DNA from 2 places in the Comamonas sp. E6 genome. Region 1 is predicted to be linked to the other one. Evidence: predicted binding sites of a transcription regulator. Region 1 holds the regulator's gene; the other holds the start of a gene.
What was found. The regulator FNR, encoded in region 1, switches genes on or off when oxygen is low (the NO sensors DNR and NnrR bind a similar motif). The targets are predictions, from matches to a motif close to TTGATNNNNATCAA.

Region 1 (7,209 bases):
CCAGTTGCCACAGCCAGGGCCCCGCCAGCAACCACAGTGCACCACCAACGGCAAAGGCTGCCATGGACAAAGCACCTTGCCAGGCGCCGCCACTCAAGGCCGCCACCAACACCGCCGAATACAGCAAACCACAAGGCATCAGTGCCCAGGCAAAGCCCGCTGCCAGACTGCCGCCCGGCGCGGTGACCCAGGGCTGAACCCTGGCCCAGACGGAACGCCCCGCCCGCTCCAGCCAGGCTGGCTGCCTCGCCTGCACCACCATGGCCAGCCCCCAGGCCATGACCGCCACATGCATCAGCGTCCAAAGTCTCTGCAATGCCGTTGTCTGACTGGTCAGCCAGGCCAGACTTTCCATGGCCACGGCCGCGATCCCGCCCAGCAGGGCATAGGCAGCGATGCGCCCCAGATGAAACAGGCTGGTACGCAGCCATTGGCGTTTTTGCAGGCCGAGCACGACAACTGGCTGCCCGCCGCCGACAGGCTTCGCTGCTGTGACCACACTGCAGGGGGCAGCGCACATCACAAGACAATGGGGCCCACCCACGAGCCCCATGATCAAAGCAGTCCAGACCAGCGAAAACAACATGCGCTAGATGATGCGCGAAAAGCGGGCGCGGTTCCGGTCGGCCTGCAAATATCGGTCAAACAACATGGCTACTCCGCGCACAAAAAACCAGCCCAGACCAGTGACCTTGAAGCCCTCGACGGACAGCTCGACCAAGCCGTTGCGCTGCATCTCTGCCAGCGCATCCAGCTCCGCAGCGAAGTACTCGCGGAAATTGATAAGCCAGGCCTGCTCCATGGGCTCATACAGGACGGAACCCTGGCACATGATGGACATGATGACGGCTCTGCGCACCAGATCGTCACGCGAAAGCGCCAGTCCGCGCTGCACGGGCAACATGCCTCCATCGACGGCATCGTAATACTCTTCAAGAGTCTTGACGTTCTGGCTGTAGGTCGCACCCACCTTACCGATAGCCGATACGCCCAGTGCAATCAGGTCGCAATCAGGCTGGGTGCTGTAGCCCTGAAAATTGCGATGCAGGCGCCCCTGGCGCTTGGCAATGGCCAGAGAGTCGTCAGGCAGCGCAAAGTGGTCCATGCCTACATAGACATAGCCGCCATCCATGAATGCATCAATTGCGCCGGAGAGCATGTTCAGCTTGTCCTGTCCCATAGGCAGGTCTGCCGATTCGATACGCCTTTGCGGCTTGAAACGCTCGGGCAGATGCGCATAGGCATACAGTGCAATGCGATCGGGGCGCAGCTCATTGACCTGTGCCAGCGTGCGCGCAAAAGACTCGGGCGTCTGCCTGGGCAGCCCGTAGATCAGGTCCACATTGATGGAGACAAAGCCCAGGCGGCGCGCCTCGGCCACCAACGAAAAGACTTGCTCGGCGGGCTGCTCGCGGTGCACCGCTTTCTGCACCGCGGGATCAAAGTCCTGCACGCCAAAGCTCAGGCGATTGAACCCCATGTCCCTGAGAGCTCTCAGCCGCTCGTTGCTGACGGTGCGCGGATCGACCTCGATGGAGTACTCGCCCGCGGGATCCAGCTTGAAATGTTCACGCATCAAAACCATCAGCTGCTGCAACTCGGCATCGCTGAAGAAGGTCGGTGTGCCTCCGCCCAGATGCAGCTGGCTTACGAGCTGACCTTTGCCGCAATGCTCGGTATGCATGGCCAGCTCGCGGCTCAGGTAGTCCAGATACTCGGCAGCCTTCTCGTGATGCTTGGTCACGATCTTGTTGCAGGCGCAGTAATAGCAAAGCGACTCACAGAACGGCACATGCACATAAACGGACAGGGGCAAAGCGCGCGAGCCAGAATGCGTCTTGCGCTGCTTGAGTGCCAGTATGTAGTCGTCTGCACCAAAAGCCTCAACAAAACGGTCGGCTGTTGGGAACGATGTGTAGCGTGGGCCGGGGATATCAAAGCGGCTCAGCAACTCAGGCGTGACTGCGGTCATAACTGGGAGTTAGGGTGCGCCCACACTCTGTATAGAGCAGATTTCAATGGAAATCAGATCCTGAAAATCATGCCCAAAATAGGCAAAAGCGCATGTTTTTGAACGAATACAGGCAATGTGCCCCAAGGCAATCACCCTGTCCTTGATGAAAATCAAGAGACCTCAAGGCAAGTGCTGCGACAATTTGATCCATCTCATCTTCAACCACGAGGTCAATGACCAGCGCGACTCTCCACTCTGTGTCTGTCTGCGCCGTTGCAAAAAGCCCATGAATCTTCAGACCATCAAAGCATCCTGCTCCAACTGCAATCTGCGTGAACTGTGCATGCCCATGGGCCTGGACGATGAACAAATGGAGCGCATTGACGAGATTGTGGCCACGCGCCGCAAGGTCAAGCGCGGCGGGCTGCTGTTTCGCAATGGCGAAGAGTTCACCTCTCTGTATGCCATTCGAACCGGCTTCTTCAAGACCAGCGTGGCCACCGAAGACGGACGTGATCAGGTCACAGGCTTTCAGATGGCTGGCGAAATCATTGGTCTGGACGGCATCGTCAACGACCACCACACTTGTGATGCCGTGGCCCTGGAAGACGCCGAGGTCTGCGTCATGCCGTTTGACAAACTGGAGCAGCTCTCGCGCGAGGTCACTGCCCTGCAGAACCATGTGCACAAGGTCATGAGCCGCGAAATCGTGCGCGAGCATGGCGTGATGCTGCTGCTGGGCAGCATGCGTGCCGAAGAGCGCCTGGCGGCCTTTGTGTTGAACCTGGTCCAGCGCCTGTCGGCACGCGGCTTTTCCAAGTCGGAGCTGGTGCTGCGCATGACGCGCGAAGAAATCGGCAGTTACCTGGGCCTCAAGCTCGAGACCGTGAGCCGCACTTTCTCCAAATTTGCAGAGGAAGGTATTGTGGAAGTCAAGCAGCGCCACCTGCGCATCCTGGATACCGAGGCGCTCAAACGCATCGTCAACAGCCAGCAATGCCAGAACTGAACCGAGTCGACAGACACTCTCAAGACAAAGCCCGCGGACAGCGGGCTTTTTTGTCTGTGCGAATTAATCGGGCAGAGGCTCGGAAACGATGCCGCCATTGAGATCGCTGACGGAGCGACCCAGCATCACCGTCATCGCACCTCCGATCAGGGTCACGACCCAGAAGGCAAAAAAAGCGACCGTATAGATGGCTTGGCGCGACCAGTCCAGGGGGGAGCCCAGCCAGTGCACATCCAGCGGGTCCACAAAGGCGAAAACCACCATCTCCATGATTGCCGCCGCCAGAAAGGCCGGCCAGACAATCCACATCCAGCGTCGAGCATCCATCCTGATTCTCCTTGGGCTGTGGGCTTGGTCATATTTTGCACAACAGTGGTGACCGTTCATGCAGGACTGCGGGCATGCACCGTGGCGGGAAACCCTGAATTACTCTCTTTTCAGTAGCGCCTTGCGCAATCCGAATATCAAAAAACCATTTACTTCTACATTAACGTTAGACGGTGCATGCGCAACACGCTCTGATTTTGATATCGGCAACAAAAAAGGCCGCAAAAGCGACCTTGGCGGAGCAAGCGCCGGAGCGCTCAGCGATCCAGCGGATGATCCTTGGCTGGCGTGGCCGCATGATTGCGGCCGGTGACTGCTGGGGCCAGGCTTTTTTCACTTTCGCTCAGGCGCTGGTTGATTTCCATGCCATGGCGGTAGTAGTCAGGGTCAATCACGGGATCGGGCCTGCTCAGTGCGATGTATGCGGTGACAAAGCCGGCAATCACCACGATCACCGGGCCGGCGATGATGAGCCAGACATGGGCAAACTTCCACCAGGGCTTGCCGTCCTCGGGGTGGATGATCTTGGCCGTTTGCGAGACCTTGGCTTGTGCTGCCGACATGATGAAACCTCTTTCCAAAATTCTGACCACCCGAGCACACATGGCAGGGTGGCATAAATTGTTGCCGATTGGCGGTGCCCTTATCCGGCCTCCGTGATGGCTCACGAAGACCGGCAAGACCTGGCATTAACGCGGCACCAGGAACACCGTCTTCTCGGAAATACGCCCTGCTCCGGCAGTCACTGCATCCACATTGAAGTGTACGGGGTGCGAGCCGGGAGTTGCCGAGCCATACGGAATCTGCAGCCGCACCGCAATGCCGCGTGTCTCTGCCGGGCCAACGCTCACTTCCTGCTCGGATGCGACTTCCAGATTCTCCAGGCCCACGGCGCTGATACGGTAGCGCTGCTCGGACTCGGTGGCGTTCATGATCTGCAGACGGTAGACGTTCTCCAGCTTGCCGCCCGCCACGATGCGCGAAAGCGCAGCACGGTCGCGAATCACGTCGACCTTGAGCGGCTCGCGCAGCACCAGACTGGCGATCATGGCGGCGCTGAGGGCCACCAGCACGGCCGAGTAGATCAGCACACGCGGGCGGAAAATGCGGCGAATCACCTGCACCTGCTTCCAGGCCTTGGCTACGGCATTCTGAGTGGTCAATCGGATCAGGCCACGCGGATACTCCATCTTGTCCATCACGGAGTTGCAGGCATCGATGCACAGACCGCAGCCAATGCACTCGTACTGCAGTCCTTTGCGGATATCGATACCCACGGGGCAGACCTGAACGCAAAGCTTGCAATCTATGCAGTCCCCCAGGCCCTGTGCCTTGTAGTCAACGTCTTTCTTGCGCGGGCCGCGAGCTTCACCACGTTCGGCGTCATAACTGACGATCATGGTGTCCTTGTCGAACATGGCACTCTGAAAGCGTGCATAGGGACACATGTACTTGCAGACCTGCTCGCGCATATAGCCGGCGTTGCCGTAGGTGGCGAAGCCGTAGAACGCCACCCAGAAGATCTGCCAGCTGCCCTGGAAGGCCATCAACTCCACACCCAACTCACGGATGGGCACGAAGTAGCCGACAAAGGTGAAACCTGTCCAAAGAGACAGAGCGATCCAGAGAAACTGCTTGAGCGACTTTTTCCAGATCTTCTCCAAAGTCCAGCCGCTCTTGTCGATACGCATGCGGGCACTGCGATCGCCTTCGACCTTGCTTTCGATCCACATGAAGATCTCGGTGTAGACCGTCTGCGGACAGGAGAAGCCACACCACAGGCGCCCGGCCACGGCGGTAAACAGGAACAGCCCCAGCGCGCTGATGATCAGCAGCCCCGTCAGATAGATGAAGTCCTGCGGGTACAGCACCAGTCCGAACAGATAGAAGCGCCGGGCCCCCAGATCGAACAGCACCATCTGGCGCTCGCCCCACTGCAGCCAGGGCAGGCCGTAGAAGACGATCTGGGTCAGAAACACCATGGCCCAGCGCCACCGTGAGAACACGCCACTGATTGAGCGTGAGTACACTTTTTGCTCGGAAGCGAACATAGGCACCAGCTCAGGCCCGCCCTCATGAGGCTCAGGCGTGATCGGTATGACTTTTCGGGGCTTCCCCTGATCGCACGGCATCGCAGTTCCTTAATATTTTTGTAATTACTGAAAATTGAAACGCGAAAAAGGCGGTGCCAGGGCACCGCCTTTTCAAAACGCATTACTTCTGGTTTTGCGTATTCGAAAGACTCCAGACATAGGAAGCCAGCACGGCAATTTGCGCCTCCGTCAACTTCTCTTTCTGGGCAGGCATCTCATTGTGCTTGCCGTTGTTGACGATGTTGACGATTGCCGCCTCACCCCAGCCATGCAGCCAGATGTCATCGGTCAGGTTAGGAGCTCCCAGCGCGGGGTTGCCCTTGCCATCCATGCCGTGACAAGCCGCACAGGCCACGAATTTGGACTTGCCCTGCGAAGCCTTGACGGCATCGTGAGGGCTGCCCGACAGGCTCAGCACATAGTGCGCCACATTGCGCACATCCTCCGCCGAGCCCACGGCTGCCGCCATGGGCGGCATCATGCCGATACGGCCGTTGGTGATGGTCTCCCTGATCTTCTCGGGAGATCCGCCATGCAACCAGTCGCCGTCCGCCAGATTCGGGAAGGACTTGCTGCCGCGAGCGTCAGAGCCGTGGCATTGCGCACAGTTGTTCATGAACAGACGCTCGCCAATGGCCATGGCCTGAGGGTCCTTGGCCATTTCTTCGGTAGGCATGCTGGTGAACTTGGCATACAGAGGCTCCAGGTCCGCCTTGGCCTTGGCCATTTCCTTGTCGTAGGCGCCGGTCTGGCTCCAGTCCAGCTTGCCGCCGAAGCCGCCCAGACCTGGGTAGACCACAAGATAGCCCAGGCTGAAAACCACGGTGATCACGAACAGACCCATCCACCACTTGGGCATGGGGTTGTTGAGTTCACGCAGGTCTTCGTCCCAGACATGGCCTGTGGTGTTGTCGCCCGAGGGAACGACCTTCTTGCGGGCCACCAGAATCAGCAGCAGCAAGCAGCCAAAGATGCCGATCAGCGTAATCGCCGCGACATACACCGACCAGAAATTGTTAATGAAATCGCTCATGGGATGTTCTCGTTGTGGTGATCAGACTCAGTCTTCCAGGAATGGAACCTGAGCTGCCTCGTCAAAACGGGCCTGGTTGCGGCGGGCATACGCCCACCACCAGATGCCCACGAAACACGCCAGCGATGCCAGCGTGGCCACGATACGCATGGTGGTGATATCCATTTCCAGCCCTTTCTCTCTTACTTGACGGCGCGACCAAGGACCTGCAGATAGGCAATCACTGCCTCCATCTCCGTCTTGTCCTTGACCTCGGCCTGAGCACCGGCGATTTCCGCATCGGTGTACGGCACACCCACCTTGCGCAGCGCGCTCATGCGTGTTGCCACAGCCGTGTCATCCACCTTGTTGGCTTCCAGCCAGGGGTAAGCAGGCATATTGGACTCGGGCACCACGTCACGCGGGTTGTTCAGGTGGATGCGATGCCATTCGTCGCTGTACTTGCCACCCACGCGATGCAGGTCGGGGCCGGTACGCTTGGAGCCCCACTGAAAGGGGTGGTCGTAGACGAACTCGCCAGCCACCGAGTAGTGGCCGTAGCGCATGGTCTCGGCGCGGAAGGGACGGATCATCTGCGAGTGGCAGTTGTAGCAACCCTCGCGCAGATAGACGTCGCGCCCCATCAGCTGCAACGGCGTGTAGGGCTTGAGACCCGCCACGGCTTCGGTCGTGGACTTCTGGAAGAACAGCGGCACGATTTCCACCAGGCCGCCAATGGTCAACACGAACAGCGTCAGCGCGATCAGCAAAAAGTTGCTGGTCTCGATCTTCTCGTGCGAAAAGCTCTTGGGAG
Region 2 (7,209 bases), on a different contig from region 1:
ATGATCGTGCCGTTCCCACCTGGCGGCGGCACCGACATCCTCTCGCGCGTGATTGCCAGCAAGCTCACCGAAGTCAGCAAATGGACCGTGGTGCCCGACAACCGTGCGGGTGCAGGCGGCACCATCGGTATCACCGAAGCGGTCAAGGCGGCGCCCACGGGCTATGACATGGTGATGGGCCAGAAGGACAATGTGGTCCTTGGCCCCTACCTCTACAAGAACCTGCCCTGGAACCCCAGCAAGGATCTGACCCCCGTGGCTCATGTGGCCTACACCCCCATCGTGATCGCCACGGCCGCCAACTCGCCGTACAAGACGCTGGCCGACGTGGTGGCTGCAGCCAAGAAGAACCCGTCCAAGATCACCTACGGCTCGCCCGGCAACGGCACCAGCATCCACCTGGCCGGCGTGATGCTGGAAAAGGCCTCGGACATTCATCTGACTCACGTGCCCTATAAAGGCTCCAACCCCGCGATGATGGATGCACTGGCCGGCAATGTGGATCTGCTGGTGTCCTCCGTCCCCTCGGCCATAGCCCAGATCAAGGCCGGCAAGCTGCGCGCCATCGCCGTGACCTCGGCAAAGCGCTCGTCCTCGCTGCCAGACACCCCAACACTGGCCGAGTCCGGTCTCAAGGGCTTTGATGTGAGTACCTGGTACGGCCTGTTCATGCCCAAGGGCACACCCGCAGCCATCGTGACCAAGGTCAATGTCGAAGTGAACAAGCTGCTGGCCATGCCCGAGATGCGCGAGGCCATTCTGACCCAGGGTGCCGAGCCCCAGTCCATGAGCGCAGCCAGCTTCGACAAGATGTTCCAGGCCGACTTCAAGCAGTCCAAACAGGTCGTCGAATCCTCGGGCGCCAAGATCGAGTGACATCCCGACGCGGCGCTCAGGATTCGCGCCGCCCTGCCTGGCGCGGATAGACCTGATCTGAATCAATGCGGCATATGACAGGCTCGTGAATACTTCTCCGGAAACCCTTGAATTTCTGGAGAACATCATGGCATTGCTGGTCTGGGTCCCCGAACTGGACACCGGGATTGCGGAGATCGACCGGCAGCACCGCCGCATCGTCGATTACATCAACCGGCTTTACGAGTTGCGCAGCTCGCCAGATCGCGAAGGGCTGGGCGATGTCATCGGCGAGATGATCGACTACACCGTCTCGCACTTCGTCTTCGAGGAAAGCCTGATCGAGAGCGCCGGCTATATGTTCGCAGGGCCGCACAAAAAAGTGCACGAGCTGTTCACGCGCCGCGTGATCGAGATGCAGACCCGCTTCGATGCGGGTGAGGATGTGGCCGCCGAACTGCATGGCATGCTCTCGCGCTGGCTGTTCAACCACATCCGCAACGAAGACCATGGCTATGTGGACTCGGCCAAGGTCTATCTGCGCATGATGTCCAAAGAGAGCGGACACACGGCAGAAAAAGAACGACTCAAGGCGGAAGTGCTACAGGAGCTGGAATTGCAGCGCAAGAAAAAAGGCTGGCTGGCCCGGCTGCTCAGTCGCTGAGCACCCTTGCTCACAAGAAAAACGGCTCCCTGAGGAGCCGTTGCTTCGTGGGCAGCCGCCTCGCGCTCACTCGCGCACGACCAGCACCGGCACACGCACGGCGCCAAGCACGCGCTGCGTGACGCTGCCCAGCATCAGCTTCTCAAGGCCGCGTCGCCCCTGCGAGCCCATGACGACGAGATCGGCACCCACGCTTTCCATGGTGCGCACAATGCCTTCATGCACCGCATGGCCCTCGCCCACCAGCGTCTTCACGGGCACGCCTGCCTCATCCATGATGGCCTTGACCGCATCCAGGGCGGTGTTGGCTTCGGCGGTGGCCGCGCTCAGATACTGTGACTGGCCGTAGGCAAAGTCGGCGCCCACGCCGGTGAAAGGATAGGGATCGACCACATACACCGCCGTCACGGCGCTGCCGAAGACCTTGGAAAGCTCTGCGGCCTTGTGTGCCGCCAGCATGGAGGGCTTGGAGCCGTCGACCGGAACCAGAATGTGATTGAACATGGACATATGTTTCTCCTTTCAGGTTGCAGGCGACAAGGACGTCAAGCCAGAGGCCCGGGGCAGATGCCGCTCTTGAAATAGCGTTGAGTCTGCCTTCATCATGCCTCAGCGTGTTGACATGAATCAACCCTGAAGTTCACGCTGACTGAGGTCTGATTCAGATACAGACATGGGCCGTCTGGTATTCGTAGCATTTGTCCAAAAGAGTGTCGGACTTGTCGGTGATCGTGATGCGAGTGCCGTCTGGGCGCAGCAGGGATACATTCTTGAAGGCTGGCTCATGGGGCTTGCTGGGCGCATCGCGGCGCACGGTCCATTCCTCCCGGACGATGCCGCCCGGCATGTCCAGCATCACGACGATCTGCTTGGTATCGTCCGAGAGTCGAATGCACTTGGCATCATTGAGCTCGACCACGGCCCCGGCCGGCGCGGCCAGACCATAAGGGCACTCCTCCACGCCGTGAATCGGTACCGAGGCATCGCCGAGGGTAATCTCAAGGCCATTGCGAAAGTAGATCGTGGGCTCCTTGGTGTAGGCCGCCTGCGCCGGACGATCTTGCGAAGGCTTGCAGGCCGCTACTGTGACAAGAGCGGTCAGCACTGAAATACTAAGGGCGTAAAAACGATTCATATAAAAAACCACGCTCTGCAAGGCGTGGTGTTGGCCAGCTGATCTGGCTTGTTGGATGCAGGGAAGACTCGAAGAGGCGAAAGCTTCGCCGCGACAAGCCTGCATCATGCAGTGTTGATGACGTCACTTTGACGTATTGAGCACGTTACAGTTTTGCTCAAATTTTCCGAACAAAGGCGTCCGGATCAATCAAGCAGCCTGACCCTGCTGCTCCTGGAGCTCGGCACCCTGGAAGTTGCCGCGGCGATAGGTCAGCACCAGGGTGTCGCGCACGCCGCCGTGCTCGACGGGTTGAATCGGCGTGGTCTCATGAATCATGCGCGCATCGTCGAGCAACATCACCGACCAGGGCTCGGTCAGCGTGAAGCGCTGGCCGTTGGGACCGCTCGCCTCGAAGACGCGGGTCTCGCCCCCTTTGACGCCCTTGCGCCCCACCAGCAGTACGGCAACCAGGTCGACGCCGTCGCGGTGCGCGCCTTCGGGCGTGGGCCGGCCGATGCCGTCCGTGGTGTCGATGCGGAACTGGTGCGCCTCGACAAACCAGCGCTCATGCAGCTCGTCGGTGCAGAACACCTGATCGGCCAGTTGGCCCAGGGCATTGATCATCGCCAGCCAGGCCGCGCTGGAGGTGGTGCTGTCCTGCATGGGCTCGAACATGCGCTGCATGCCGCCATGCAGAGCGTTGTATTCCACGGGCTGCCAGTGGGCGCGATGAGGCACCTGCTGCACCTGATCGCCTTCGCTGACAAAGCAGGAATGGCGGCGGCGGCGATAGCGGCCTCCATCCTTGAGGAAGGCATCGGGCGGCAGCCCCTGCCAGTCCGCATCCATGGCGTGCAGATCGCCCACACTCAGGCCCATCCACTGGGCGAAGTCCTCGGGCTGCAGCACGGCATAGCCGCGCGTGCGCAAGGACTGGGCTGCCTCGGCAGCGGCAATATAGGGAGGGGAAAACATGATGTGCGCCATAAGGTCGGCAAGCTTACTCCTCGCAAGCCCCGCTGGCTTGTGCCTTGGCATCAAAATTTACGCAAGGCAGCATCAACCAAATTGCATGGATGAAAAAATGCCTGCATCGCACACAGCAATGCAGGCAGAACGCAAGGCGCCGGAATCGGGCACCGGGCCTTCATCACCACGGTGACGAAGGCCAGGCGGTCTCGGGCTTAAACCAGAGGCAGACCCACATAGTTCTCGGCCAGCGAGGTCGAGCCGGCTTCGGAGTGGACGATGTAGTCCAGCTCGGCTTCCTGCATCTTCGTGTTGAACTCGCCCTCGCCGGGGAAGTTGTGCAGCATGGAAGTCATCCACCAGGAGAAGCGCTCGGCCTTCCAGACACGGCGCAGGCACTGCTCGGAGTAACGGTCGATGCCGGCCTCGGACTGCTCCTTGTAGTACTCGACAAAGGCTTGCGACAGATAACCCACGTCGGAAGCTGCCAGGTTCAGACCCTTGGCGCCGGTGGGGGGCACGATGTGCGCGGCATCGCCGGCCAGGAACATGCGGCCGAAGCGCATGGGCTCAGTTACAAAGCTGCGCAGCGGCGCAATGCTTTTTTCCAGCGATGGGCCGGTCACCAGATTGGCGCGGGCTTCGGGGTCCAGGCGCTTCTTGAGCTCCTCCCAGAACGCTTCGTCGCTCCAGTCCTCGACCTTGTCGGTCAGCGGCACCTGCAGATAGTAGCGGCTGCGCGTGGCGCTGCGCTGGCTGCACAGGGCAAAGCCGCGCTCGGTGTTGGCATAGATCAGCTCGTGCGACACGGGCGGCGTATCCGAAAGCAGGCCCAGCCAGCCGAAGGGATAGACCTTCTCGAAGGTCTTGATCTTGTCCTGAGGAGCGCTGGCGCGGCAGATGCCGTGAAAGCCGTCGCAGCCGGCGATGAAGTCGCACTCGATCTCGTGCACCTGGCCGTCTTTTTCGTAACGCACCTTGGGCTTGTCGCTCTCGAAGTCCACGGGCTGCACATGGCTGGCCTCGTAGACCGTGGTCAGGCCCTCCTGGGCGCGCACTTCCATCAGATCGCGGGTCACCTCGGTCTGACCATAGACCATCACGCGCTTGCCGCCGGTCAGGTCATGCAGATTGATGCGGTGGCGCTTGCCCTTGAACAGCAGCTCGATGCCGTCATGAGGCAGACCTTCCTCATTCATGCGCTTGTCGGCACCCGCCTGCTTGAGCAGATCCACCGTCACCTGCTCCAGCACGCCGGCGCGGATGCGGCCCAGCACATAGTCGGCGCTGCGCTGCTCGATGATGATGTTGTCGATGCCCGCCTTGTAGAGCAGCTGCCCCAGCAGCAACCCCGAGGGACCGGCACCGATGATGGCGACTTGTGTACGCATGATTGTGACTCCTTGTTATGGCTCAAAAACCTGTCAACCGGCGAGCGTGACGACGCCGGTTGCGCTGTGCAGCAAGACTAAGTTTTGTGCTGCATCAAGACAAAGGAGAGAATCGATGTTTGCGCGATAATCGCACAATGAGAACGATGATCGCGCAAAACAAGAACCGCGGAACCCTCCATGAATGACCATGGCTCACCCTCCATCGCCCCGGCAGACTTCATTGCCGGCCTGGCCAAGGGCCTGGCCGTACTGGAAAGCTTCGACACCGAGCGCCAGCGCCTGAACGCCACCATGGCCGCCGAGCGCGCCGGCATCACGCGCGCCGCCGCCAGGCGCCATCTGCTCACGCTGGCCTATCTCGGCTACCTGGAGTCCGATGGCAGCTATTTCTGGCTGGCTCCCAAGGTGCTGCGCCTGTCGGGCAGCTATCTGGCCTCGGCCCGGCTGCCGCGCATCGTGCAACCCGTGCTGCACAGACTGGCAGCGCAGACCGGACTGTCCTACTCCTGCGTGGTGCGCGAGGGCCGCGAAGTCGTCATCGTCGCGCGTAGCGCCGTTCATGAGAAGGGCGAACGGCTGATGGCCCACGGACTGCATCTGGGCACGCGCCTGCCGGCGCACGCCACGTCCACCGGCCGGGTGCTGCTGGCCTCGCTCTCAAGCTCGGAGCTTGACGACTGGCTGGCCACCTATGACCTGCCGAAGCTGACGGCACACACAGTTTCCGATGCAGCTGCGCTAAAGGCCTTGCTCGACGAGGTGCGCCGCCTCGACTACTGCATGGCGCTTGAGGAGCATGAACTGGCCATTCAGGCCGTGGCCGTGCCGCTGCGCAATATGCGCGGACGCACCGTGGCAGCGCTGAATGTGGTGACTTCAGCCAAACGCATGAGCCCGCAAACCATGCAGCAGGAAATACTGCCGTTGCTGCAGGAAGCCGCGAGAACCTTGCGCCCCCAGCTTTGACGCTATTAATATCAAAGCTTATTGCGCTTGCCCTTCATTGATTTCAGATAAAAATAAGGTTGAAATCCATATTCAACAAGCGCAACCAGCTCCCCTAACAGGAGCATGAACCAGCAGCGGCCATACCCCGGAGCAGGCCAGTCGTTCAGATATGACCGCTCTCCACCGAGCACACCTGCATGCTGAGGCGGCGCAGCAACTCGGCCGTGCGGCGCATCAGCGGCGTGGACTTCTTTTTGGCGGGCTGCACCAGGCACAAGGTGCTGACGATATGCGGCGACTTGATAGGCACTTCCACCAGCGCAGCATCCGTGGCATGACTGTGCATGGCGCTATCGGTCAGCGCCGCATAGCCATAGCCGCCGCGCACCAGATCCAGAATGGCAGGCACGCTGGAAACCTCCCAGACCACATTGAGCTTGACCTGGGACAGCGTGGCCTGGGCCTCCATCAGCTTGCGGAAAATCTGCCCGTGCTGGGGCATGATCAACGGGAACTCGGCCAGATGCTCGAACGGAATGCTGGTGCGCCCTGCCAGCGTGCTGGCCGGGCCGATCAGGCACAGGCGCTCTTCGAGCACGGGCGAGACCTCGATCTGCGGGTGCGGCTCCGGCGTGTAGACCAGGCCCAGATCCATGCGCCCCGAAGTCAGCCACTCCGAGATATTCATCGAAAAACCTTCGACCACCGCCAGCCTGGCCTTGGGCATTTCGCGACTGAAGCCGTCGATCAGGGGCAGGGTCAGGCGCCGCGCCAGGCTCGGCGGCAAGCCGACCGTGATACGCCCCACGGGCTCGTCGCGCTGACTGCCCAGATCCTCCTTGGCCATGGCCACGCGCTGCATGATGGCATGGCCATGCTCGAGCAGGCGGCGCCCCGCATCGGTCAGCGTCACGCCGCGCCCGGTGCGTATCAGCAGGGTCTCGCGCAACTCGGTTTCCAGGGCCCGTACCTGACGGCTGAGCGCCGGCTGGGCAGTGTCCAGCAGTACCGCAGCCTTGCTGAAGCTCCCCACTTCGGCCACCCGAACAAAGGTCTCTATCTGCTGCAGATTCATGCTCACACCTTTCAAAACAAGCTATGCTATTTTGCTATAGCTGCTAGCCTCAGCTAGACCTAGGTGTTTATGACCCAAGTGACACAATGTAATCAACTGGGCCTGAATATCTAAAAATAACAGCCGACGATATCAACAATGCGTGGTCCACACGCAATTCATCATCGACATCCTTCCAGGGAGACAA

Region 2: a site for FNR is predicted at 2,137-2,150, ahead of CSE6_RS07365 (universal stress protein). Genes of this name have one in related genera too.

The regions. Positions count from the first base shown of each region.
Region 1 covers NZ_BBXH01000015.1:133,448-140,656, forward strand. Annotated here, with positions in the region: gene CSE6_RS14455 (sulfite exporter TauE/SafE family protein) at 1-586, opposite strand, end outside; gene hemN (oxygen-independent coproporphyrinogen III oxidase) at 590-1,972, opposite strand; gene fnr (fumarate/nitrate reduction transcriptional regulator Fnr) at 2,241-2,963, shown strand; gene CSE6_RS14470 (hypothetical protein) at 3,027-3,290, opposite strand; gene CSE6_RS14475 (FixH family protein) at 3,548-3,853, opposite strand; gene ccoG (cytochrome c oxidase accessory protein CcoG) at 3,980-5,422, opposite strand; gene ccoP (cytochrome-c oxidase, cbb3-type subunit III) at 5,505-6,416, opposite strand; gene CSE6_RS14490 (CcoQ/FixQ family Cbb3-type cytochrome c oxidase assembly chaperone) at 6,444-6,581, opposite strand; gene ccoO (cytochrome-c oxidase, cbb3-type subunit II) at 6,599-7,209, opposite strand, start outside.
Region 2 covers NZ_BBXH01000008.1:143,380-150,588, reverse strand. Annotated here, with positions in the region: gene CSE6_RS07375 (tripartite tricarboxylate transporter substrate binding protein) at 1-876, shown strand, start outside; gene CSE6_RS07370 (bacteriohemerythrin) at 962-1,519, shown strand; gene CSE6_RS07365 (universal stress protein) at 1,586-2,023, opposite strand; gene CSE6_RS07360 (hypothetical protein) at 2,181-2,654, opposite strand; gene CSE6_RS07355 (2OG-Fe dioxygenase family protein) at 2,844-3,623, opposite strand; gene pobA (4-hydroxybenzoate 3-monooxygenase) at 3,821-4,996, opposite strand; gene CSE6_RS07345 (IclR family transcriptional regulator C-terminal domain-containing protein) at 5,177-5,965, shown strand; gene CSE6_RS07340 (LysR family transcriptional regulator) at 6,111-7,022, opposite strand.